One region of the Levilactobacillus sp. HBUAS70063 genome, then DNA from elsewhere that is predicted to be linked to it. Evidence: predicted binding sites of a transcription regulator. Region 1 holds the regulator's gene; each other region holds the start of a gene.

Region 1 (7,811 bases):
GCGGGTCCATCCCGCGGCCAAGGTCTTGGTCATTGGGGCCGATATCGCCCGCTATGGCCTGCGGACGGCCGGTGAGGTCACGCAGGGTGGCGGTGCTGTGGCGATGCTGGTGGCCGCGAACCCCCAGATTTTGGCGTTGGAGCCCGTCAGCAGCTACCACACCGCGGATGTCATGGATTTCTGGCGTCCTGTTTACCGGACGGAAGCCTTGGTCGACGGCAAATATTCCACGAATGTCTACCTCGACTTCTTTAAAACCGTGTGGACCGACTACCAGCAACAAACGCAGCGAACGATTGCCGACTTTGATGCGTTTGCCTTCCACCTGCCGTTCACCAAGATGGGCCGTAAGGGCTTGCGCCAAATCCTGCCGGAGGCCGCTGCCGACCAGCAAGCCACACTCAAGGCGGCCTTCGAGGCCAGTCAGGAGGACAACCGCCACGTGGGGAACCTCTATACGGGTTCGCTGTACCTGAGCTTCCTGTCGCTGTTGCGGCACGGCCAGCTGACGGCGGGCAATCGGATTGGTTTCTTCAGTTACGGGTCCGGGGCCGAGGGCGAATTCTTCAGTGGTCTGCTTCAACCGGACTTCCGCCAAGGCTTCGATGACGCGGCCTTAACACAACTGTTGGCGCAACGCCAACGGGTAAGCGTGGCCGAATACGAGGCGATTTATCGCCGGCAACTCAGTAACGATGGGCGTGATGTTCGGCTCGCCGTGGGTGACGATGACGCGCCGTACTACTTGGCCGGCCGTCAGAATCAGCAGCGCCAGTATCGGCACCGTTAAAAGTAAAATTTGATCAGAAAAAACGCGCCCGGAAAACTTTTCCGAGGCGCGTTTTGTTAGCACCATAGCCGTTATTCGAATTGGTTTTTAATGACATAGCCGTCCTTGAAGACCAGCACCGGCGACTGCTGACCGACGCGCACCTCCAGGCGATAGCCCTTGCCCAGCGATTTTTCCAAAGAGCCGCTGGTTTTAGTGAAGTTCTCCACGAAGCGGGGCCATTTGGCTTGCTTGGCGAGACTTGGCTTCTTGGTGAGAGCCGCAATCGTCTGCTTGAGGTCGCTGTTGGTGACGGTTAGCGTATAGGTCTTGCTGGCGGCGTCAAAGGTGACGTCCCCCAGCTTGGTCAGGGCCTTAGCCAACTGTTGCTGCACGCTTTTCTCGTTGTCCGCCTGCGTGACACCGCTAGAACTCGCGGAGAAGGCCTGTCCGGACGGCGAACTAATCTGGGACTGTTTTTTGGCCGTGTGCGTGGCTGGTGCTGTCGACTGATGCGACCAGTACGGCAATTTCCAGATGGCAAAAACCGTTCCCAGCAGTGCCACCGCCAGCAGTAGGCTGACGCCGACCTTTGAGCCCCCGTTTTGAATGACCGTCAGCAGTGAGAAACCCGCAATTATCGTAATTAACCCACCCATGATTGCAAATCCAAGAATCATCATTTTACTTGCCCCCAATGTGAAGTGCTCTCAGTATAGCATGAAACAATTCGCTCGTGAAAGGGCTACCGCGAACCGTCGCTCAAATTCGAATAATATTAACAGATTTATTAAATTAGGCGGCCTTAACGTTTTATAACCGAATATTAATTAAAATGTTGTCGCTAAAAGTTAATGTTTCCGGTATAATAAGAACCATATTTGAGAGAAATGAGGAGATTAGTGTGACCAATGTTTATTTAGCAGGACCCTTCTTCGATGATGAACAGATTTCGCGGATTGAACGGGTGGAACAGGCCTTAGCCGCTAACCCCCCGCGTGAACAGCTTCTTTAGCCCACGGAAGAATGAAATCCCGGGGTTAACCATGGGGACCCCCGAGTGGGCCACGCAAACCTTCCAAATGGACGTCAACCAGATCGATCAGGCCGATGTTGTGGTGGGGATGGTTGACTTTGTCGATGACCAGGTGGATTCCGGCACCGCCTTTGAGATTGGCTATGCCTTCCACAGCAAGAAGCCGGTGGTCATCTTACATGAAAAGGACACGACCCTGAATCTCATGATTGCCGAGGGCCTTCACGCTTACGTGCGCGAAGCCGAGGCCTTGGCCGCCTACGACTTTTCGACGCTGCCAGAGAGCCACTACCATGGTGATGTCATCTAGAACTAAAAGAAGTGCGATCGGGCTAGCCAAGCGGCTGGTGACGATCGCACTTTTAGGTTTGTGGCGAAACGAAAGGCGCTAGGACCCGTTAGCCTAGCGCCTTAATTGACCATTTTAGTGAACGTCGTCGCGGAAGAGACCGACGACCTTACCTAAGATGCTGACATTGTTGAGAATGATGGGCGCCATCGTGTCGTTTTCCGGTTGGAGGCGGAAGTGGTCGGCCTCCTTGAAGAAGCGTTTGCACGTGGCTTCGTTATCCTCGGTCATGGCGATCACGATATCGCCATTGTCGGCGTTCTGTTGCCGGCGGACAATGACCTGGTCACCGTTGAGAATCCCAATGTTAATCATACTTTCCCCGCGGATAGTCAACATGAAGAGTTGATCGTCGTCCCGTTCAAACTCGGGTGGAACTGGGAAGTAATCCGTGGCTTCCTGCACGGCTAGGATGGGTTCCCCGGCGGTAACGGTCCCGAGAACGGGGATTCGCGTCTGTTGTTCGTGAACACCCAATTCCTCCAGACCAGCCGGCGTGACTTCCAGTGCCCGTGGCTTGGTGGGGTCCTTGGTCAACAGGCCCTTTTTTTCCAGGCGGGCGATGTGGCCGTGTACCGTAGAGGTCGAGGACAGGGAGACGGCTTCGCCAATTTCACGGACGGTCGGCGGATACCCTTTTTCATTTACCCGTTCCCAAATGAAGCGCAGGACGGCTAACTGTTTACTTTCAGAAGCTTTACTCATTTTTGCCACCTCGTTCGTCATTCGTAGTATAGTTTAATCACAGTGTAGCATACGTTCGCCACGTTTTCAAACAGATGTTCGGTTAAACGAGTTGAAATCTGAAATTAACCCTGATATGATAGGGCATGTCTTGAAACAACCGGATAAATTCTCCGCGCGATTCAATGGAGAACCTCGCGCACAATGGCGATGGGGTGACGACAGGCCCGGTCGCTTACCGATCGAGCGTTAAAAAATTAATTAAAGGAGGGCTGTTCATGGCGGAAGAAACGATGGACACCTTATTGGTACGGATCAACGAATTGGCACACAAGGCCAAGACGAGTGAGGGCTTAACTGCTGAAGAAACGGCTGAACGGGCCACGCTAAGGCAGAAGTACCTCAAGTTATTCCGGGCCAGCTTCAAGAGCCAGGTCGAAATGATGCAGGTTTACGACAAAAACGGCAAGGAAGTCACACCGGAAAAGGTCCGTAATATTCAGCGCAAAAAGGGTTTACGCGACAATTAATTCAGGGAGCGGGTCTTTTTACCGGATTCGCTCTTTTATTTTGCGTTAAGTTTGTGTAAAATTGTAAAATGAATGACTGCAAAAAAGGAGGGGAATACCTTGTCAACTTGGATTTGGATCATTATCGTCATCGTTGTCGGCCTGGGCTGTGCTGCCGGGGGCTTCTTCGGTGCCCGTAAGTACATGGAAAACTACCTGAAAGACAATCCGCCAATTAACGAAGACCAATTGCGTGCCATGATGTTGCAGATGGGGCAAAAGCCATCACAACGGAAGTTACATCAAATGATGAATGCGATGCAACAAAACGCGCACAACAAAAAATAGGTCTGGTTTTACTGACGACTCGCTTCCGGTTTTCCTGGGGGCGAGTTTTTTTGTTTGCATTTTACGGGATTTTCTGTAGAATTGGAAGGTCTGTTACTTTTTTAATCATATTTTAATTTAAGGAGGGATGTTCGTGAGTATTTTTCGTAAATTAGCCTGGTACTTTCGGTTGGAATGGCGAACCTACCTGGTCGGCGTCATTGGGCTACTCTTGACGGCCATCATCGCAATTATTCCGCCGCGGATCATCGGAAACATGGTCGACGGCATTCACGGGCAAACCATGACGGGGCGCCTGCTGGTCATCGACCTGGCCTTCGTCACCCTGGCCGCGCTGGGGCAATACGCCACCCGGTACCTTTGGCGAAATGCCATCTGGGGTGGGGCGGCCCACCTGGAACAGCTCCTGCGAAATCGCCTGTTCAATCACTTCATGGTGATGGACCGGGAATTCTATCAGCATTACCGAACCGGGGATCTCATGGCCCACGCCACCAACGACTTGGAAGCCGTGCAACGGGTGGCCGGCGGGGGGATTCTCCAGTTCGCCGATGCCATCATCACGGGGGGCACGACGCTGATTGCGATGATGACGCTGATTGACTGGCGCTTGACGCTGATCGCCATCATTCCGTTTCCATTTCTCGCCGTCATTTCGTGGTTCTTGGGTCAACGGATTCACCGGGCCTTCGGGGCGTCTCAGGCGGCCTTCTCGCGGCTCAACAACAAGGCCCAGGAAAGCATTAGCGGCATCAAGGTCATCAAGGCGTTGGGTCAAGAGGCCGATGACGTGGCGGACTTCGATCAGCAGGTTGATCAGACCATTAAGATTAACCGACGCGTCAACCGGCTAGACTCGCTCTTTGATCCGGCCATCACGCTGGTGATTTCATTTTCTTACGTGGCGACCATCGTCTTGGGTGGGCTTTTCGTCACCCACAACGTCATCACGATTGGCAATCTGGTTTCCTTCATTAGCTATTTGGCCATGATGGTCTGGCCGATGTTTGCCGTGGGGATGCTCTTTAACACCATGGAACGGGGTAATGCCAGTTACGACCGGGTCATGGAGCTTCTGAACCAGAAGACCCACATTATTGATCGGGTCAATGGGTTAAAGACGCGGCCAACCGGGACCCTGAGCTATCACGTTAAACGGTTCGACTATCCCGATGATGCTGGGGCCAGCCTGCAACAGATTGACTTCGATCTGCAGGCAGGGAAGACGCTGGGCATTGTCGGCCGGGTCGGTGCCGGTAAATCGACGATCATGAAGCTGATTCTTCGGGAATTCGACGCCTACGATGGCGAGATTCGCTTCGGCGGCCACCCTATCAAGGACTACGCGCTGGACAGCTACCTACCGGCGATTGGCTACGTCCCGCAGGAGAGTTTCCTTTTCTCCTCCAATATTTTTGAAAACATTCGTTTCGCTAAACCCGACGCCACGCAGGCAGAGGTTGAGGCGGCGGCCGCCAAGAGCGACCTGGCCGGCCAGATTGCGCAATTGCCGGACGGCTACGACACTCAGGTGGGTGAAGAAGGCATTTCACTATCCGGGGGGCAACGCCAACGGATGGCGATTGCCCGGGCCCTCCTGATTAATCCGGAGCTGCTCATCTTGGACGACGCGTTATCCGCGGTGGATGCCGAGACCGAGGCCGAGATTCTAGAGAACCTCAAGGCCGAACGGGCAAATAAGACCACCATCATTTCCGCGCATCGACTGAGCTCGGTCATGGGCGCCGATGAAATTCTGGTGCTCGACCAAGGAAAGGTTGTCGAACGCGGGACCCACGCTGAGTTGATGGCGGCTCACGGCTGGTATCAACGCATGTTCAATCAGCAACAACTCGAGACGCAAGTGAAGGGAGGCGTTCGTGATGGCGGATAAACATGAATCGGCTTGGGCCCATAGTATGACGACCAGAGAACAGTGGACGGTCATCAAGCGCCTGCTAAAATTTGCGGCGCCGTATAAATGGTTCTTTATTGGATCAATTATCTTGTCGGCATTGATTAGCGGGGTCAACGTGTTCCTACCTTGGCTGTTGCAGATGTACATGGACCGTTATCTGCGGGCGGGCAACGCCACGGTGGTCATCATGTGGCTGTTTGCCGGGCTCTATTTCTTTGGCATGGTGATGCGTGCGCTGATGCAGTTCTGGCAGAACTATACCAGTACGATGGGCGCCGAGTACATGCTGGAAAATGTCCGCCGCAAACTCTTTAGCCAACTCCATGGCAAGGGGATGCGCTACTTCGATCAGACGCCGGGCGGGTCCATCCTGTCGCGGCTGATGAACGACACTATGACCTTTTCCAACTTCTGGGCGCTACTGAACACCCTAATTCTGGCCATCTTCGCGGTCGTGTCATCGTTTCTGGCCATGATCTTTACCGACGTGACGGTCGCGCTGTGGACGCTAGTCTTGGTGCCATTTCTAGGCGTCACCATCTGGTACTATCAACGCTACAGTTCCAAGGTCTACCGCCGGATGCGTGAACGCCTCAGTGAGTTGAACACGAAGCTGGCCGAGGCAATCACCGGGATCAGTGTGATTCAGGAATTCCGGCAAGAGCGCCGTACTGCCGCTAACTTCGAAACGACCAACCAGGCCTACTACGATACGCGTAAGGCCATGATTCGGACCAACTCGTTACTGCTGAGTCCCATCATTAATCTGTTCTACGCACTAGGGACGGTCATTGTCCTGAGCATCTTTGGGATGCGGGGGCTCCACGAAGTCGTGGCGGCCGGGGTGATTTATGCTTTTATTACCTACCTCAACAACTTCTACAGTCCCATGAGTAACATGATGGATAGCCTGAGTGACTTCCAGAACGGGATGGTTGCCGGGTCCCGGGTCCTGCGTGTGGTCGATGACCAAACGCTGGCCCCGGCCCAACACCCGGTCGCTGACGCCAAGATTACGCGCGGAAAGGTTGAATTCCGCCACGTGACCTTCGCCTACGACCAGGAACATCCGGTCTTAAAGGACGTGTCCTTCGTGGCCGAACCCGGCCAAACCGTGGCCTTAGTCGGACAAACAGGGTCCGGGAAGACCTCGACGATTAACGTCCTCATGCGCTTCTACGAATTCCAATCCGGTGAGGTGCTCATCGATGACCGCGACATTCGCGAGTATCCGGCCGCGGAGTTGCGGTCGAAGATGGGACTGGTTCTTCAGGAACCCCAACTCTTCTACGGCGACATTCAGACCAACATTCGGATGTTTGACAACAGTATTTCCGATGCTCAGGTTGAGCGCGCGGCGCACTTCGTCCAGGCCGACGACTTCATTGACCAGTTGCCCGAGGGCTACGCCACGCCCGTGTTGGAACGGGGGACGGAGTACTCGGCCGGCCAACGCCAGCTCATCACCTTCGCTCGAACGGTGGTGACCGATCCGAAGATTCTGATTCTGGATGAGGCCACGGCTAACGTGGATACCGAAACGGAAACGATGATTCAGAACGGTCTGTCGCGGATTCAGGAAAACCGCACCACGATTGCGATTACCCACCGGTTATCCACCATTCAAAATGCCGATCTGATTCTGGTGCTAAACCACGGCAAGATTGTGGAACGCGGCACCAACGACGACTTGATGCAAAAGCGGGGGTACTACTACGACATGATTCAGCTGCAAAATGCGGCCCACGTGGCGGAGTAGTCAGGCCATTTAGGCCCGCTACTTATTACTAAATGTATTTTTGCCCAAATTTGTTGCACGACTAGCGATAAAACTTTTGAACAATTGCGTGCCCACCCACTGATTAGGGGGCAACAGTAAACTAAAAGACCGTTTCAGCCCACACCGGTTGTGAGTTGAAACGGTCTTTAATTTTAGTCTTGTTTTTCTTTTTCCTTTTCTTTTTCACCCGTCACATCGACGTATTCGAAGTTGGGGTTAATCTGCTTGTCCAGGGCGTTGAAGGCCGCTTGCATCTGCTGTTCGATGTCGGCCTGCCCGGCTTCGTCCAACTTTAATTTGCGGTCGATGGTGATGGGGTCACCGAAGGCCACCGTGACGCGCTTCCTGGAGAACAGGCGCTTAAACGTCAACGGTCCCTGATAGACGGCGGGCACCAGTGGCACCTTGGCCATCTTGG
Region 2 (7,811 bases), on a different contig from region 1:
GGTGGACCCGGTGCGTGCGATTAAATACCAGATTATGGTGATTTTCATGCTGACATCGGCAACCAGCATTGGGTCGGTTCTGGCCTGTTACGGGGCCTACCGCGAATTTTACAATGAACGTAAACAGTTAGTCGGTCCGTCAAATTAGGAGGTAATAAGTATGGCACATCGAAAAGTTGCGTTGGTTACAGGAGCGTCTTCGGGCATCGGCAATGCGATTGCGCGGAGCTTACATCGAAACGGCGTCACGGTCTATGCCGGGGCGCGGCGGGTGAGCCGAATGAATGATTTGGATGACTTGGGCATCACCACGCTGGCGCTGGACGTGACGAAGCCCGAGAGCGTGGAGCACGTGGTCGATCGGATTGTGAGTGAGACCGGACGAATCGATATTCTGGTGAACAACGCCGGTTACGGTCTGATGGGGGCCATCGAAGAGGTGCCGTTAGAGCAGGCACAGAACCAATTCGATGTTAACTTGTTCGGCGTGGCGCGGTTGATTCAGTCGGTCTTGCCGATGATGCGCCAGCAACACGCCGGACGGATTATCAACATTTCTTCCGTGGACGGCAAGGTGGCACAGCCCTTTGGCGGCTGGTACGTGGCGTCTAAGTTCGCCCTGGAAGGCTTGTCGGATGCCCTGCGCTTTGAACTGGCCTCCCAGGGCGTTCAGGTGGCGGTGATTGAACCGGGCGGTATCCAGTCGGAATGGTCGGACATTGCGGCGGAACATTTGCAGGAAACCTCGGCTAACGGGCCGTACGCCCAGGGTGCGAGTCGAGCGGCGGCCATCTTAACGGCGGCCAAACGCTTTGCCAGCAAGCCCCAGGTCATTGCCCGATTGGTGGACCGCGCGGCGCTGTCTCGGCGGCCCAAGACCCGCTATACGGCGGGCGCGGGTAATGAGATTCTGATTGCCCGCCGGCTGTTATCCGACAAGGCCCTCGACCATCTCTGGCGGTTAGTCGGTAAAGCCGCTGAACAGATTATCCGATAATACGAGAATCGTTGACGTAACGGGAAAACCTGTTATGCTGGAATTAACCAAAACACTAGGGGTGTCCACGATGGACTGAGATGCGGGAGTGCCCGTGATCCCTTGGAACCTGTCAAGTTGGGACTTGCGAAGGGAATGTGTCGTGGCACCTCGGGGCCGCTGGTTCACAAACCTTGTGAGCTGGCGGCCCGTTTTTTATGCCGGCAGAGCGGTGGTCGATGGACACGTCTAGTGTTGGGGAAGCTGGAGATTGGGTGGCGTCGTTTGGAAGATAGAAATCAGGGTATGCAATGGGTTGTTGCTTTCAAAACAGAATTTTGTGAACGTCCCAACGACTGAGAACTTGCCCGGATGAAAATCGACGCACGTTGAAAGCGTGAAATTTGAGATGCGCAAAGTTGCCGTAGCCGTAGGAGGCCAGGGATGGCGCCAGCCGTGGGTGCAAAGTTAGCTGGGACTAGTTGCTAGCAACCACCTCGTGTGGCAATGGCAGTGAGTAATGCTGTGTTAGCCGTGAGTGAGTCAAATCTGGGCTCAGCCGGGGCATTTTCGACTGGCGGGTTACCAGTCGAAAATGGGCGACTTGGAAACGCCGATCTTTGGCGGTTCCAAGCGAGTTTCGAGACCGTTCCTTGGCTCGAAACGTCCTTCCCCAGCGTTCCAGCCCAGATTTGGCGAACGGCAAGGCGAAGTCATATCACCAATTTCCAGTGCCAGCAATAGAACAGAAGCCAGCAGATTCCTAAGGGGGAAACACTATGAAATTAGACTTGTTAGAAACGCTACGCCAACAGAATCCCATTGTTTTTAATATCTCCAACTTCGTCACGGTTCAGGACGTGGCCAACGGGTTAAACGCGCTCGGTGCCTCACCGATCATGTCCGAAGAGGTCGCCGAGGCCGATGAAATGGTCGGTTTGGCCAATGCCGTTTGCCTGAACCTCGGGGCCTTTACCCAGCCGCAGGTCGAGCAGATTCGCAAGGTGGGCGAGCTGGCCAACCAGCACCACAAGCCGTTGGTGATTGACCCCGTGGCGGTGGGCGCGGTGACGTATCGCAAGCACGTGGCGTTGAATCTGTTGACACACTTTCAGCCGGACGTGATCCGCGGCAATGCCGGTGAGATTGCGGCATTAGCCGACGTGGATTGGCAGGCCAAGGGGATCGATGCCGGTGAGGGGACCGGCGATCTCGTGGCGATTGCGCAGGCCTGTGCGCAAAAGTTAAAGTGTGTCGTGATCCTCTCCGGGCCGACCGATATCATTACAGACGGCACGCGGGTGGTCAAGGTCCTAAACGGCACGCCGCTTTTCCAGATTCACGTGGGGTCCGGGGACATGTTGTCGAGCATCGTGGCGGCCTTCTGTGCCGTGGATGACGACTATTTCGAGGCCGCTCAGACGGCTTGCCTAGTCTTCGCGGCGATTGGTCAGCGGGTCGCCCAGGCCACGCCGAACCTCGGGGCCGGGAGCTTCATCGTCCAGTTATTGGACGGGTTACAATTGACCACGACTGCCCAGATTGAGGCAATCGCGGCTTATCAGTAGAAGGGATGTATGTAGGATGGCAAATGAATTTCCACAGACGTTAACGATCGCGGGAACCGATAGCGGGGGTGGCGCCGGTGTCATGGCCGACCTGAAGACGATGCAGGAGCGCAACGTCTTCGGCACGGCCGTGGTGGTCGCAGTGACGGCTCAAAACACACTGGGCGTTCAGGATTTCATGGCCTTACCGCAAAAATTAGTGGATGAACAGTTCGCCTCGCTGGCGGCCGACCTGAAGATTCGGGCCTGCAAGACGGGGATGTTGGCGGATGCCGAACACGTCCACGGCGTCGTCGAGAACTTGAAACGCTACGACTTCGGCCCCCTGACGGTTGACCCGGTGATGATTGCCAAGGGCGGCGCGGCGCTGTTGGCGGACGATGCCGTGACCACGGTTCGTGACGAACTGGTGCCATTGGCCGACGTCCTCACGCCGAACTTGCCGGAGGCGGAACGGTTGACCGGCGTCAAGATTACGGATGAAAAGGCGATGGAGGCTGCGGCGGTGGTCTTGCAAGACCTGGGCGCTAAGAACGTCATTATCAAAGGCGGTCACGAGACCACGCCCAAGGAAGCCCGCGACTTTGTCCTTCTCGCCGATGGCCGGTCATTCTGGTTATCCGCGCGGCGAATCGATACCGTACGGACACACGGGACTGGTGACACCCTGTCGTCGTGCATTACGGCGGAGTTGGCGAAGGGCCAGGACTTTGAGTCGGCCATTCGCATCGGCAAGGACTACGTGACGGCGGCCATTGCCAATCCGATTGCAGTTGGAAACGGCCACGGCCCGTTGAATCACTGGGCGTATGGCCAAGGAGGTGCGCAATAATGTCAGTAACTTTTGAGCCCGGTCTCTTACGGGCCTACTTTGTGGCGGGGAGCCAAGACGTTCCCGGTCAAGATTTGCGCGAGGTGTTGGCGACCATGTTACGGGCCGGCATTACCGCGTTTCAGTTCAGAGATAAGGGCGCTAGTACCTTGACGCCCGACAAGCGCCTGGCGTTAGGCCGCGACTTGCGAGAACAATGTCGCGCGGCGAGTGTGCCCTTTATCGTGGATGACGATGTGGACCTCGCCCTGGCCCTGCAGGCGGACGGAATTCACGTCGGCCAAAGCGATGAGCAGATCACCAAGGTCCTCCAGACGGTGGACGGTCGCCAGATGTTCGTGGGCCTGTCGTGTAATACGGCGGCCGAGGTGGCTCAAGCCAACCAGATCAAGGGGATTTCCTACATAGGAAGCGGCCCCATCTACCCGACCACGTCCAAGGACGATGCCGATCCGGTGATGGGCGTGGCTGGCCTGCAGGCGCTGGTGGCCCAGGCCAACGTGCCCGTGGTGGCAATTGGGGGCGTGACGGTTGCTTCGCTGCCGGCCATTGCGGCAACCGGGGCGGCCGGCGTGGCGGTGATTACGCTCTTGACGCGCAGTGACCACCCGCAGGCGGATACGCAAGCGATGCGCACGGCCTTTACCGCGACGAAATAAAGAGACGACAGCTGTCGACTACCGGAATTTTTCCGGTAATCGGCAGCTTTTTTTGGACACGGGTTAGTGTAAACGAATTGTCACTGGTTTGTAACAATTACTTAACAGCGTAACAGTAAGAAAACACAAAAAAACAGAACCAGTTCTACCGCGTTTAAGTGACGATAAACCTGATCCTGCATTTAAAGTTGAGGAAGCTAGTTGACTAGGGCTAACTTCACAAGTTCATAGTAACACGGATAGTCGAGAAATGCTACCTAAATGCCAAAATTTAAATATTCATAATTAACCGGGTTAGACGGCGGCTATTGGTGAGGGAAAGGGCCCTTTGTTCGTTGAACTAGTTTACTGAATGCTTTATTTTTTAGAATGAATGGTCTACACAGTATACCGGCAAAAGAACGGGTAGTGGTGATGGTTCGCTGGGGGGGAAGGCCGCGTTAAAAGTTTTAAAAAAAGAGGTTGCATTGCCGAACAAATGTTCGTATAATAAGAACAACAAGCGAGGGGGTTACGGACATGGATTATCGAAATGAACCGCATGGACTGTTCTTTATGATTGATAACAAGTCCTTCTACGCCAGCGTGGAGAGCGCGGCCCGGGGGCTTAATCCGTTACGGTCGGTGATTGTCGTGATGTCCGAGGCGGACAATACCGGCAGTGGGCTGGTACTAGCGGCCTCGCCCATGGCGAAAAAACTCTTCGGCATCAGCAACGTTTCGCGGCAGTATGAAGTGCCCGACGATCCCCGTATCTTAGTCGTCCCCCCGCGCATGAACCTCTATATTCAGGAGAATCTGAAGATTAATAAAATTTTCCGGGAGTACGTGGCCGATCACGACCTGTTTCCGTACTCGATCGACGAATCCATTCTGGATATGACCAAGTCCTGGCGACTGTTTGGTCGGACGCCCGAGGAGGTGGCTCGCCGGATTCAGCTCCGAATTCGTCACGAGATGGGGTTGTATACGACCGTGGGCATTGGCGAGAATCCAGTTCAGGCGAAGCTCGCTCTGGACTTGCAAGCCAAGCACGACCACGAGCTGATTGGTCGCTTGACCTATGAGACGGTGCCACAGAAGATTTGGCCGATTACCAAGCTCGAGAGTGTCTGGAGCATTGGCCATCGCACGGCGGCCCACCTCCAGCGGTTGGGGATTCATAGCATGCGCGACTTAGCCAGCGTCAATCCCTACGAATTGCAAGCGGAAATGGGCGTGATTGGTGGACAACTCTTTGCGCTGGCGTGGGGTATCGATCGCAGCCAACTCCACCAGTTGCGGCCGGCCAAGGAGAAAAGCTGGAGTAATTCGCAGGTTCTGCCCCGCGATTACCGAGCGCAACCGGAGATTGAGCTGGTGATTCGTGAGATTGCCCAGCAGACGACCTCGCGGATGCGGCACCATCACCAGCAGGCCGGGTGCGTGAGCCTAGGCATTGGGTTTGCACGTACCGGCGAAGCGGGCGATGGTCGCAGTGGTTTCCACCACAGCTGTCGCCTCGATCCCACCGATAACGTGCAGACCATTGCGGCCACGTTGTTGCGATTATTTCGCCAGCACTGGGAAGGCCAGGCCATCCGCAATATTAGCGTGGGCCTGTCGCGGCTGAATACGAGTCGGGGCCTGCAACTGGATATCTTTCAAGACCCCCACCGCCAGATTAAGGACGAGCGGTTCGACCGGGTGATTGACGAACTTCGGGATAAGTTCGGCAAGACCGCGGTCATTCCCGCCAGCAGTCTGATGCCCGGGGGCACCATGCTACGGCGCGCCGCGTTGGTGGGCGGCCACAATGGGGGGAATAGTTTTGATTGATCCCAAGCAGGAAGCGGATTTGATTTATGCGCGGCTGGCCAAGCTGTTCACGGCCCAATGGCACTGTCGGTATCGGGTGGATGTCGTGAACGACCAGTACGGCCAGACGTTTAATTTCTTCATGAATATTCAACGCCAACGGCACCGCGCTCGCTCGATACCTCTGCATACGCTACGGACAACCGACCTCGAGATCTTGGAGCAGGTCGTCAACGCGTTGCGGCAACAGACCCAGCTGTCCCTGAACTTCGTCAACTTTGGGCGGGTCCGCTGGCCGGAGAGTCAACGTTGGATTCACTAAGGAAGTGAGCCGTCATGATCTTACATCGCACACCGGACGATCGGCTGGCCGCCGAGTTCTTTCGGCGCGACTACCGGGATCGCGGCATGTTGAAATGGGGCGGGTTCTACCTGTCCGACCACACCAGCGCCTTGGCCAAGATGCACGCCGCAGAACAGGTCGAACGGCCCCACGACCAGCAACCCTTGCCGCAACTCAGTCGGCAGTTGGCCGCGGCTTGGCGATCGCAACGGCCCGTGCATCTACAGCTAAATAGCCTGGATGATAATCAGGTGTTGACCACCTTAGATGGCGTCATTGCCGGCGTCGATGCGGATCAGATCGTGGTGCGCTTGGCCACCGACCACTACCGCAAGCTACAACTCGCGGAGATTCGCTGTGTGCTGGCCGGTGACGATCAATCCAGTTAACCTTAGCGACGGGTACGGAGAGCCCCGTCGCTTTTTGACTAATAGTTAGGATAGGTAATTGGTTAATCTGCTTAATGGATTGCGCGCATAAGGGTCGCAATTTTAAGCGTTTTCAGGTATGATAGGCAGTGAAAAATGGCCCCCAGATCGTCTAATCTGAGGACCATTTGTAGCCCCACCGGTGAACGGCTGAGGACGCGCCGCCTGTCGAAACGCGGTATGATAGAGACAGAAGCCAGACAGGAGGTCAGCCACCATGGATTTTATTGATTTCACGCCGATTGCGTTGCGGCATACGCCGTTGGGCACGCGTTCGCAGTTGCCCAAACAGCACGATTGGCAGTTGGACTGGGATAAGTTAGCGGCCCTGATTCGCGATAACGCCGATGTGATGGCGGTCGTGCAGGCGGGCCTAGCCGAGGACTGGTTGAACACCCAGGGCACCATTTGGGATGAGGACCGCGGCTATTACCGCTATCCCAACGATCCGCGCGAGCCGGACGATACCGTTTTTTGGGCGGCATCCACTTGGGCCACGCCGGCCATTCTGGTGACGTTTCACAATGAGCTGACGCGGGCCTTCGCCTGTTACCGCGCGGGGCGTGATCCGGATTTTCACTATTTGGGTAGAACGCAGTAACTGAGGTTACGTGAAAGGAGACCATCATGAAGTTAGTCGACGGACCCCACCTCACCCTGAGCGTTGAGCGCACCACGCGCCGGGGAAAGTATGAGGCTGGTATTGGCCTAGCCGTCTTATTGATGATTGCGGTGATCTTCGCGCTACTGTAGAAGCATCGTCGAAAAGTTAGCAAAGGGAACGTCAACGCCGGGCAGGCGCTGGTGTTCCCTTTGTTGGAGATTGAGTTATGGTAGTTATTCCAGGCGGATGGCTAAAATGTCAATCCGTCTCGGGGCCAGTATAACATTGTCCGCGGCGTTTGAGCAGTATTTGGGTCGAGAAAGCGGTTAAATTTCACGGAATCGCCGGCCCGGTTCGCCCGGAAACCTGGCTTTCAGACGGACTTAGCCCCATAACCCACAAAACCAGTTACCTTCTCAGCCAAAGCGGCGGGATGGTAACTGGTTTTTGTTTTTTGGTGATAGTCGCCTCCGTTGGGGGACCGTGATGAAACCGGCCGCCTTACCGTTCGCCAAATCTGGGCTGGAACGCTGGGGGAGGACGTTTCGAGCCAAAGAGCGGTCTCGAAACTCGCTTGGAACCGCCAAAGACCGGCGTTTCCAAG
Region 3 (7,811 bases), on a different contig from region 1:
GATCCCAACCGAACCAATCCGGCGAGGTCAACAGTTCCCAGGCCCAGGTGATGGCTTCTTTCTTGAAATAATCACCCACGGAGAAGTTCCCGAGCATTTCAAACAGCGTGTGGTGCCGCGCGGTCTTCCCCACGTTTTCAATATCGTTGGTCCGAATACTCTTCTGTGAACTGGTCAACCGTGGATTCTCCGGAACCACTTGGCCGGAGAAATACTTCTTCATCGTGGCAACCCCGGAGTTGATCCACAGTAAAGATGGATCATCCTTGGGCACTAACGATGCGCTGGGTTCGATGGTGTGCCCCTTAGACTTGAAGAAGTCCAGGTACATCTGACGAATCTGACTACTACTTAGCTCTTTCATCTCTAAATACCTCCAAAAAAGTATAAAAAACACCGTTGCCCGTAAAGACGCCGAAGCGCGGTACCACTTTACTTGCAACGATGTTTTAATCGTTTACCTCTTAAACTCATAACGCTGAGTCGCGATGAAACCGAGGGAGCGCCAGTGACCAACCCACTCGTTTTTCACAGCAACCAAAACGTTTCTGAAAATCGGCGGATCACGGTATATCCTCGCATGAATTATTTAAATGTCCATTAGAAATTATAGGTGGCGACCGCCGCCTTGTCAATCAAGGTTTCCGATTAACCGGAATTCTTAACTAACCACCCAGCGACCAGTTGGAACCCATCGCAAAATCTTATTGGTAACGGTCGGACTCGCGCTTCCGCCGCTTCCGTTCGTTCCGGGCACTCTGCCGGGCAGCGACCCGCTTTTCCTGATCCTTGCGCCGGTGAATTTCTTGCTTAATCTGATGCTTGTAGCCCGGTTTGATCTTCTTTTTCTTCTTCATCACGTAGCCAATCAATGACGGATCGAGCTTTTCCGTACTCTTGTTTCGCTTGGTTCGGCGGTTCCGGTCGTACGAGTCCACGATCTCACCGTTGCTAATCCGCTTGGGCTGGAACTTGATGCCCATAGCTTCGATCTCGGAAATCTTGGCTTCCTCATCCGGTGAGTATAGGGTAATCGCCGTTCCCGGCATCCCCTGACGTCCCGTCCGACCAACGCGGTGCACGAAGAAGTCCAGGTCTTCTGGAATATCATCGTTGATGACGTGGGAGACTCCTTCGATATCGATTCCCCGAGCCGCCAAATCGGTAGCCACGACGAATTGATACTGCAGATTCTTCACTTCACGCATGACCCGCTTCCGTTCCCGTGGCTTGATGCCCCCATGAATCATGGCGACCTTTAACCCTTGGGCCTTTAAGAAGTCATTGATCTGTTCGACCCGCGTCTTGGTGTTGGCAAAGATTAGGACCAGGTAGGGTTCCCCCATGGTAATCAGCTGTAAGATCAGTTGATTCCGGTTCTGCCCCTTGGTGGAGATCAGCCAGTTGTCAATGGTTGGTGAAATCACCGTGGTCGTTGGAATCTCTTCAATGACCGGATGATTCATGTATTTCCGTAAGAACGGATCGAGCCGTTGCGGAATTGTCGCGGAGAACACCATCATCTGGAGGTTCTTCGGCATGCGCCCAGCAATCTTATCGACCTGGTCCAAAAAGCCCAGGTCCAACGTCATATCCGCCTCATCCACGACAAATTGCCGGGTGGTGTGCACGTCGAGGGCTTGGGATTGGATCAAATCCAATACCCGCCCCGGCGTCCCAATCACCAGTTGGGGTTGGTAGTGTCGCAGCTTGCTGACCTGACGCTGCTTGTCGGTCCCCCCGACGTAGTTACCGATCCGAATCTCGAATGGTGCTTCGGCGGCTAATTGTTCCGCGGCCGTGTGAATCTGGTACGCCAGCTCCCGGCTGGGCGTGGTAATCACGGCCTGCACCTGATTTTCAGAGGTTAATTGGTTAAAAATGGGCAATAGGAAAGTGTGGGTCTTCCCGCTCCCAGTTTGGGATTGGCCCACGACATCCTTCCCGGCCGCAATGGTCGGAATTAATTTAGCCTGCACAGCGGTGGGCTTGGTAAACCCAATCTTCTGTAACGCCGTCATTAAGTACGGCTGCAGGTTGAACCCTTTAAAATTTTCGGTCATTCATTTTCTCCTTTGTATTGCGCCACCAACTCATCGAGTTCGTGAACGACTTGATCGATCTCGGCTTGGTCCTTCGCCCCGGCACCACTGGCCAGTGCGTGACCGCCACCGCCGTGGGCCTTCGCTAATTCGTTAATGGACGGCCCCTTGGAGCGCAAACGAATCCGATACGTGTGGTCCTTGGACTCCACGAAGATAGCCCACGCCACGACAGACGTGATCTTACCGGGTAACGGCACGATGGCGGACGTCGAATCGCCCTCGCCTAAGCCAAAGGGTTCGATCACCTCGTCGCTCAGCTTGAGGTAGGCCGCCCCACTCGGTAGGATCTCCAGATTTTGATAAACGTACGCCGACAACTTGGCCACGGCGGGGGACACCTCGTCCTCGGCTTGATTAACCGCACTGGCCGAGAAGTCATACGCCATTAATTTACCGGCAACGGCCATCGTGTTGGCCGACGTGGCCGGGTACATGAACCGACCCGTATCGCCGACAATTCCGGCATACAGTAACCGCGCGGCATCGGCGGGCATGGTCAGGTCGGCTTCGTTAGCGGCAAACCAATCGTATAACATCTCCGAGGTACTGGACACCTGGTCCACCACCCATTGGAGATCGCCAAAGGCATCCTCGTTAGGGTGATGGTCAATCTTGACCACGGCCTTCCCCGTGGACCAGCGTTCATCATCGACGCGCGGCTGGTTGGCCGTATCGACCACGATGACTAACGCGTCCTGGTAGGCGTCATCGCTGACGTCCTGGTCGGCCTGACCCATCCAGTCAAACCCGGGGTAGTGTTTGCCCACCGCATAAACGGTCTTATCCGGAAAGCTGGTTCGTAAGATGTCTCGTAACGCCAACTGAGCCCCGATACAATCGGGATCTGGCCGTTGGTGTCGATGAATAATGATGGTGTCGTATTTTTTAATTTCTGCTAAAATATCATTTTTAATGCTCATTGTGGTGCTCACCCATTTTCTATCCGATTTTCCAGCGCAATTGCGTTGATACCGCGTTTCAGTATACAAGTTTTACGGGGTAATTTCAAAGGAAGTCTTTCAACGTGGCCCGTCGCCACCGAATAACGGTAGCTTGAGTTCCTCAAACGTTTGTGGCGCCAAGCCCGTCAGTGTAATGCCTAACAGCCGGACCTGCTCGTCGTCGCGGGCCACACCCTGATAAATTTCCAACGCCAACTCGTAGTAGACCGCGGCGTCGTTGGCGATAAAGTCAGATTGCGTCACCCGCTTGGTAATCGTGTTGAACTGGCTGTCCCGTAGCTTGAGAACCAGCGTCTTGCCGTGGCGCTGCTTCTTTTGGACCGTGGCGGCCACCATCTCGGCCAGGCGTTGCAACTGGCTTTCCACCTCACCCGTCGTGGTCAACGGCGGCCCATAGGTGCGCTCCTTACCAATCGACTTACGTTCGCGCTGGTACTCGACCGGCCGTTCATCGATGCCGCGAACCCGCTGGTAGAGCACGTAACCAAATTTACCGAAGTCGTGAATCAGTTCTAACTGGGTGCGCTGATACAGGTCGGCCCCGTTTAGAATCCCCAGTTCATGCATCTTGGGGACGGTCTTCTTCCCCACGCCGCGGAAGCGTTCGATCGGCAACGCCATGAGAAAGTCGTGGGCGTCCTCCGGCAAAATGACGCAGACCCCGGCCGGTTTCCGGAAGTCCGAGGCCTCCTTGGCCAAGAATTTGCTGTAAGAAATCCCGGTGGAACAGGTCAAGTGCGTCTGGTCGAAGATTTCCGCCTGAATGGCGTGGGCCACCTGAACCGCCGAGTGTAAGTGGTGCTTGTTCTCCGTGACGTCCAGGTAGGCTTCGTCAAAGGCAACCGTCTCAATCTTATCGGTATATTCATGAAAAATGGCGTGAATCTGATCGGAAACCTGGCGATAGCGCGGAAAATCCGGCGTCTTAAAGATGGCGTTGGGACAGAGCTTCAGTGCCTCGTTGGCATTCATCGCCGAATGCACCCCGGTCTGTCGGGCAATGTAGTTGGCGGTGGTCACCACGCCACGGCCCCCGGTCTTACGGGGATCCTGGGCCACAATCAACGGGTGGCCCTTGAACGCCGGATGGTCACGCTCCTCAATGGACGCGTAAAAGGCATCCATATCCACATGAATAATTTTACGTTGTGTGAATTTTGCCGCCGGTTGCATCGGACCACCTCCCAGTTTAAACGCATCTTGCCTAAATTATAACCGAACAGACGTTTGTTCTCAACTAAATTTATCCGGGACAAAAAAAGACCGACCCGTATTGAGTCAGTCCTCCAACTCGCCGACAACCCCGTTGCCAGTGAGTCACGTTAAACCTTATTTAGCTGCGTCATCCTTGTCAGCACTGTCGCTATCTGCGGCGGCACTGTCGGCCGTGTCGGCTGAATCATCAGCGGCACTTTCAGCAGGTTGTTCTTCGCTAGTCGCTTCACTCGTTGCTGCGGCAGCTGGTGCCGTAACAGCGGCTGGTGCTTGCGCCGTAACTGAGGAAATCGCCCGTAAGTCAAAGACCAAGTAAATCCCGTCACAATCCAAAGTGACCGTCTTATCGGTTTGATTGATTTCATCAATGACACCGTGTAAGCGACCAATCGTTACCACGTGGTCACCCTTCTTTAACTCGCTCATCATATCACGGTGCTTCTTTTGTTGCTTTTGTTGTGGCCGCAACATCAAGAAGTACATCAGGGCCAAGAAGATAACTAAGATAAAAATTGTAGAATACTGGCTAGCCCCGCCGGCTGCAATTACTAAATTTCCAAACACGTTCGTTCACTCCTTCGTATCGTCTCTACTGAACCACTTTACCAGAACCAAGGGATTCCGTCCAATTATTTCTAAAAGTTCTTGGGATGTTCGGCATTATAACCGTACTTTTCAAACACGGACTCGCGTAATTCTAGTAAATTATCGTCCCAAATGGCTTGCCGGACCCGCTTCATCAGGTTGTGCAGGAAGTACAGGTTATGGTAGCTGGCCAAACGCTGACCGAAGTACTCGTCGGCCTTAAACAAGTGGCGCAGGTAGGCCCGGCTGTAATTCCGGCAGACGTAGCAGTCACACTCGGGGTCCAGCGGCCCGAAGTCATGGGCGTACGCGGCATTCTTCACCACTAGTCGACCCCGGCTGGTCATGCAGGTTCCCTTCCGGCCAATTCGCGTGGGCAAGACGCAATCGAACATGTCCACCCCGCGAATCACGCCGTCAATCAGGGAATCGGCGGTCCCAACGCCCATCAGATAACGGGGCTTGTTCTCGGGCAAGAGTGGTGTGGTAAAGGCCAGCACCCGGTTCATCTCTTCTTTGGATTCACCAACGGACAGTCCACCAATGGAATAGCCCGGAAAGTCCAGGCTGACCAAGTCCTTGGCCGATTGCCGCCGCAAGTCCTCGTAGCCGGCCCCCTGCACAATACCAAATAAGCCTTGGTAGTCGGGATGGGCGTGAGCCTTTAAGCCCCGTTCCGCCCAGCGGCTGGTCCGCTCGACGGATTGCTTGACGTACTCGTAACTTTCGAAAAAGGGCGGGCACTCATCGAGACTCATCATGATGTCTGGCCCCAATTTATTTTCAATATTAATGGCCTTTTCGGGCGATAGGAATAGGCGATCGCCGTTGACTTCATTTCTAAAGTGAACGCCCTCCTCGGTCAGCTTGCGGTGCTTAGATAGCGACCACACCTGAAAGCCCCCGGAATCGGTCAAAATGCCCTTATTCCAGTTCATGAACTTATGCAGCCCCCCGGCCTCTTCGATCAGGTCGGGACCCGGCTGGAGCCACAGGTGATAGGTGTTGGCCAAAATCACCTGAGACCCCATCTCATCGAGTTCATCGGGACTGATATTCTTCACGGTGGCTTGCGTGCCCACCGGCATGAACATCGGCGTCTTAAAGGTGCCGTGTGGGGTAATCAATTCCCCCAACCGGGCGCCCGTATGCTTTTCTGTTTTTAACAGGCGATACTTAATCGCGGGTTCCATGGATCATCCTCCGTTTACTTGATAAACATGGCATCGCCAAAACTAAAGAAGCGATAGCGTTCCTTAATGGCGTGCTGATAGGCGTTAAGAATCTGGTCACGACCGGTAAAGGCCGCTACCAACATGACGAGCGTGGACTTGGGGAGGTGGAAGTTGGTAATAAACGCATCAACCACCTGCCACTGATAACCCGGCTTGATGAAGATATCGGTCCACCCGGAATCGGGCTTAATCTCACCGTGAAATTTACTCCCGATGGTCTCCAGCGTCCGAATCGACGTCGTCCCGGTCGCGATGATCCGCCCCCCATGGGCCCGTACGTCATTCAACGTCTGTGCCGCGGCGGCATCCAGGCGGTAGAATTCGCTGTGCATCTTATGATCGTCGATGTTGGCTTCTTCCACCGGTCGGAAAGTCCCTAATCCCACGTGCAACGTCACGTAAACCAGTTTAACGCCCTTGGCCGCCACTTTGGCCAACAGGTCCTGCGTCCAGTGCAGACCCGCCGTCGGTGCCGCGGCCGAACCGTTTTCCTTGGCGTAGACCGTCTGGTAACGGTCGGGGTCGTCGAGTTTGGCCTTGATGTAAGGCGGCAACGGCATCTCACCGAGTTGTTCCAGAATTTCCATAAAGATACCGGTGTAGTGGAATTCAATCAGGCGAATGCCCTCGTCCCGTTCTTCCGTGATGGTTGCGGTCAGCTGGCCATCGCCAAAGCTGATGACCGTCCCCACGTGCAGGCGTTTGGCGGGCTTCATCAGGGTCTCCCACACATCACCCGCCACGTTATGCAACAACAGGACTTCCACGTGCCCGCCGGTTTCCTCGCGAATCCCGTAGAGTCGCGCGGGCATAACCCGTGAGTCGTTCATGACCACGGCATCCCCCGCGTGGAGTTCATCCAAAATATCGTAGAAATGCTTATCTTCTAAGGTGTGCGCCGTGTGGTCCAACACTAACAAGCGCGACGTGTCCCGCTGCTTAATCGGGGTCTGCGCAATCAGTTCGTGTGGCAAGTCGTAATCAAAATCATCTAAGGTATATCCCATGGTGGTCGCTCCTTTACGCGTTATCCTGATGTGGCATCGGCAATCCTAAGTGGTCATAGCCGGCGGGCGTGACCACGCGGCCGCGCGCCGTACGTTTTAAGTATCCCCGTTGTAAGAGGTACGGCTCATACATGGCCGCCACGGTCTCGGTCTCTTCACCAATGTTGGCCGCCAGCGTGTTTAACCCGACCGGTCCACCATCGTAAAAGTCAATCATGGTGCGGAGTAACTTGATATCGGTCGGGTCCAGTCCCGCCGAATCCACGCGCAATAGCGTCAGCGCGTGGTCCACAATGGCCCGGTCGATGGTGGAATGGTCCGGGGAGACCTCCGCGAAGTCCCGAATTCGCTTGAGCAAGCGGTTCGCAATCCGCGGCGTCCCCCGTGAACGCAGGGCAACCTCGTGGGCGCCTTCCGTGGCAATCGTGGTGTTAAAGATATCGGCGGACCGCTCCACAATCTCTTGTAGGTCGGCCGTCTGGTAGTAGGCCATGTGCTCCACAATGCCGAAGCGATCCCGCAGTGGCGCGGACAGTAGCCCGGCTCGGGTGGTCGCCCCAATCAGCGTAAATGGTGGCAGTGGGAAATGCACGGGATGGGCGGTTGGCCCCTGCCCCACCACGATATCGATGTAAAAGTCTTCCATCGCGGAGTACAGCATTTCTTCAACAATCTTCGGTAGCCGGTGAATTTCGTCAATGA

Evidence for each region. Region 1 encodes LexA, which represses DNA repair genes until DNA is damaged. Its sites were predicted from a motif close to CNAACANNTGTTNG; they were not measured.
Region 2: a site for LexA is predicted at 4,507-4,520, ahead of V8I28_RS08675 (Y-family DNA polymerase). Genes of this name have one in related genera too.
Region 3: a site for LexA is predicted at 4,284-4,297, ahead of dinB (DNA polymerase IV). Genes of this name have one in related genera too.

Annotation. Positions count from the first base shown of each region.
Region 1 covers NZ_JBANSM010000001.1:385,673-393,483, reverse strand. The annotation lists gene V8I28_RS01910 (hydroxymethylglutaryl-CoA synthase) at 1-790, shown strand, start outside; gene V8I28_RS01905 (hypothetical protein) at 862-1,452, opposite strand; partial or broken gene V8I28_RS01900 (nucleoside 2-deoxyribosyltransferase) at 1,674-2,115, shown strand; gene lexA (transcriptional repressor LexA) at 2,230-2,859, opposite strand; gene V8I28_RS01890 (DUF896 domain-containing protein) at 3,117-3,368, shown strand; gene V8I28_RS01885 (YneF family protein) at 3,468-3,695, shown strand; gene V8I28_RS01880 (ABC transporter ATP-binding protein) at 3,829-5,589, shown strand; gene V8I28_RS01875 (ABC transporter ATP-binding protein) at 5,579-7,372, shown strand; gene V8I28_RS01870 (lysophospholipid acyltransferase family protein) at 7,546-7,811, opposite strand, start outside.
Region 2 covers NZ_JBANSM010000005.1:10,022-17,832, reverse strand. The annotation lists gene V8I28_RS08700 (ABC transporter permease) at 1-148, shown strand, start outside; gene V8I28_RS08695 (oxidoreductase) at 161-997, shown strand; TPP riboswitch at 1,045-1,150, shown strand; gene thiM (hydroxyethylthiazole kinase) at 1,756-2,544, shown strand; gene thiD (bifunctional hydroxymethylpyrimidine kinase/phosphomethylpyrimidine kinase) at 2,561-3,376, shown strand; gene thiE (thiamine phosphate synthase) at 3,376-4,035, shown strand; gene V8I28_RS08675 (Y-family DNA polymerase) at 4,555-5,853, shown strand; gene V8I28_RS08670 (hypothetical protein) at 5,846-6,154, shown strand; gene V8I28_RS08665 (hypothetical protein) at 6,169-6,564, shown strand; gene V8I28_RS08660 (hypothetical protein) at 6,821-7,204, shown strand; gene V8I28_RS08655 (hypothetical protein) at 7,231-7,356, shown strand.
Region 3 covers NZ_JBANSM010000004.1:316,035-323,845, reverse strand. The annotation lists gene alaS (alanine--tRNA ligase) at 1-364, opposite strand, end outside; gene V8I28_RS08330 (DEAD/DEAH box helicase) at 705-2,063, opposite strand; gene V8I28_RS08325 (DHH family phosphoesterase) at 2,060-3,025, opposite strand; gene dinB (DNA polymerase IV) at 3,125-4,240, opposite strand; gene yajC (preprotein translocase subunit YajC) at 4,397-4,846, opposite strand; gene tgt (tRNA guanosine(34) transglycosylase Tgt) at 4,918-6,060, opposite strand; gene queA (tRNA preQ1(34) S-adenosylmethionine ribosyltransferase-isomerase QueA) at 6,075-7,109, opposite strand; gene ruvB (Holliday junction branch migration DNA helicase RuvB) at 7,123-7,811, opposite strand, start outside.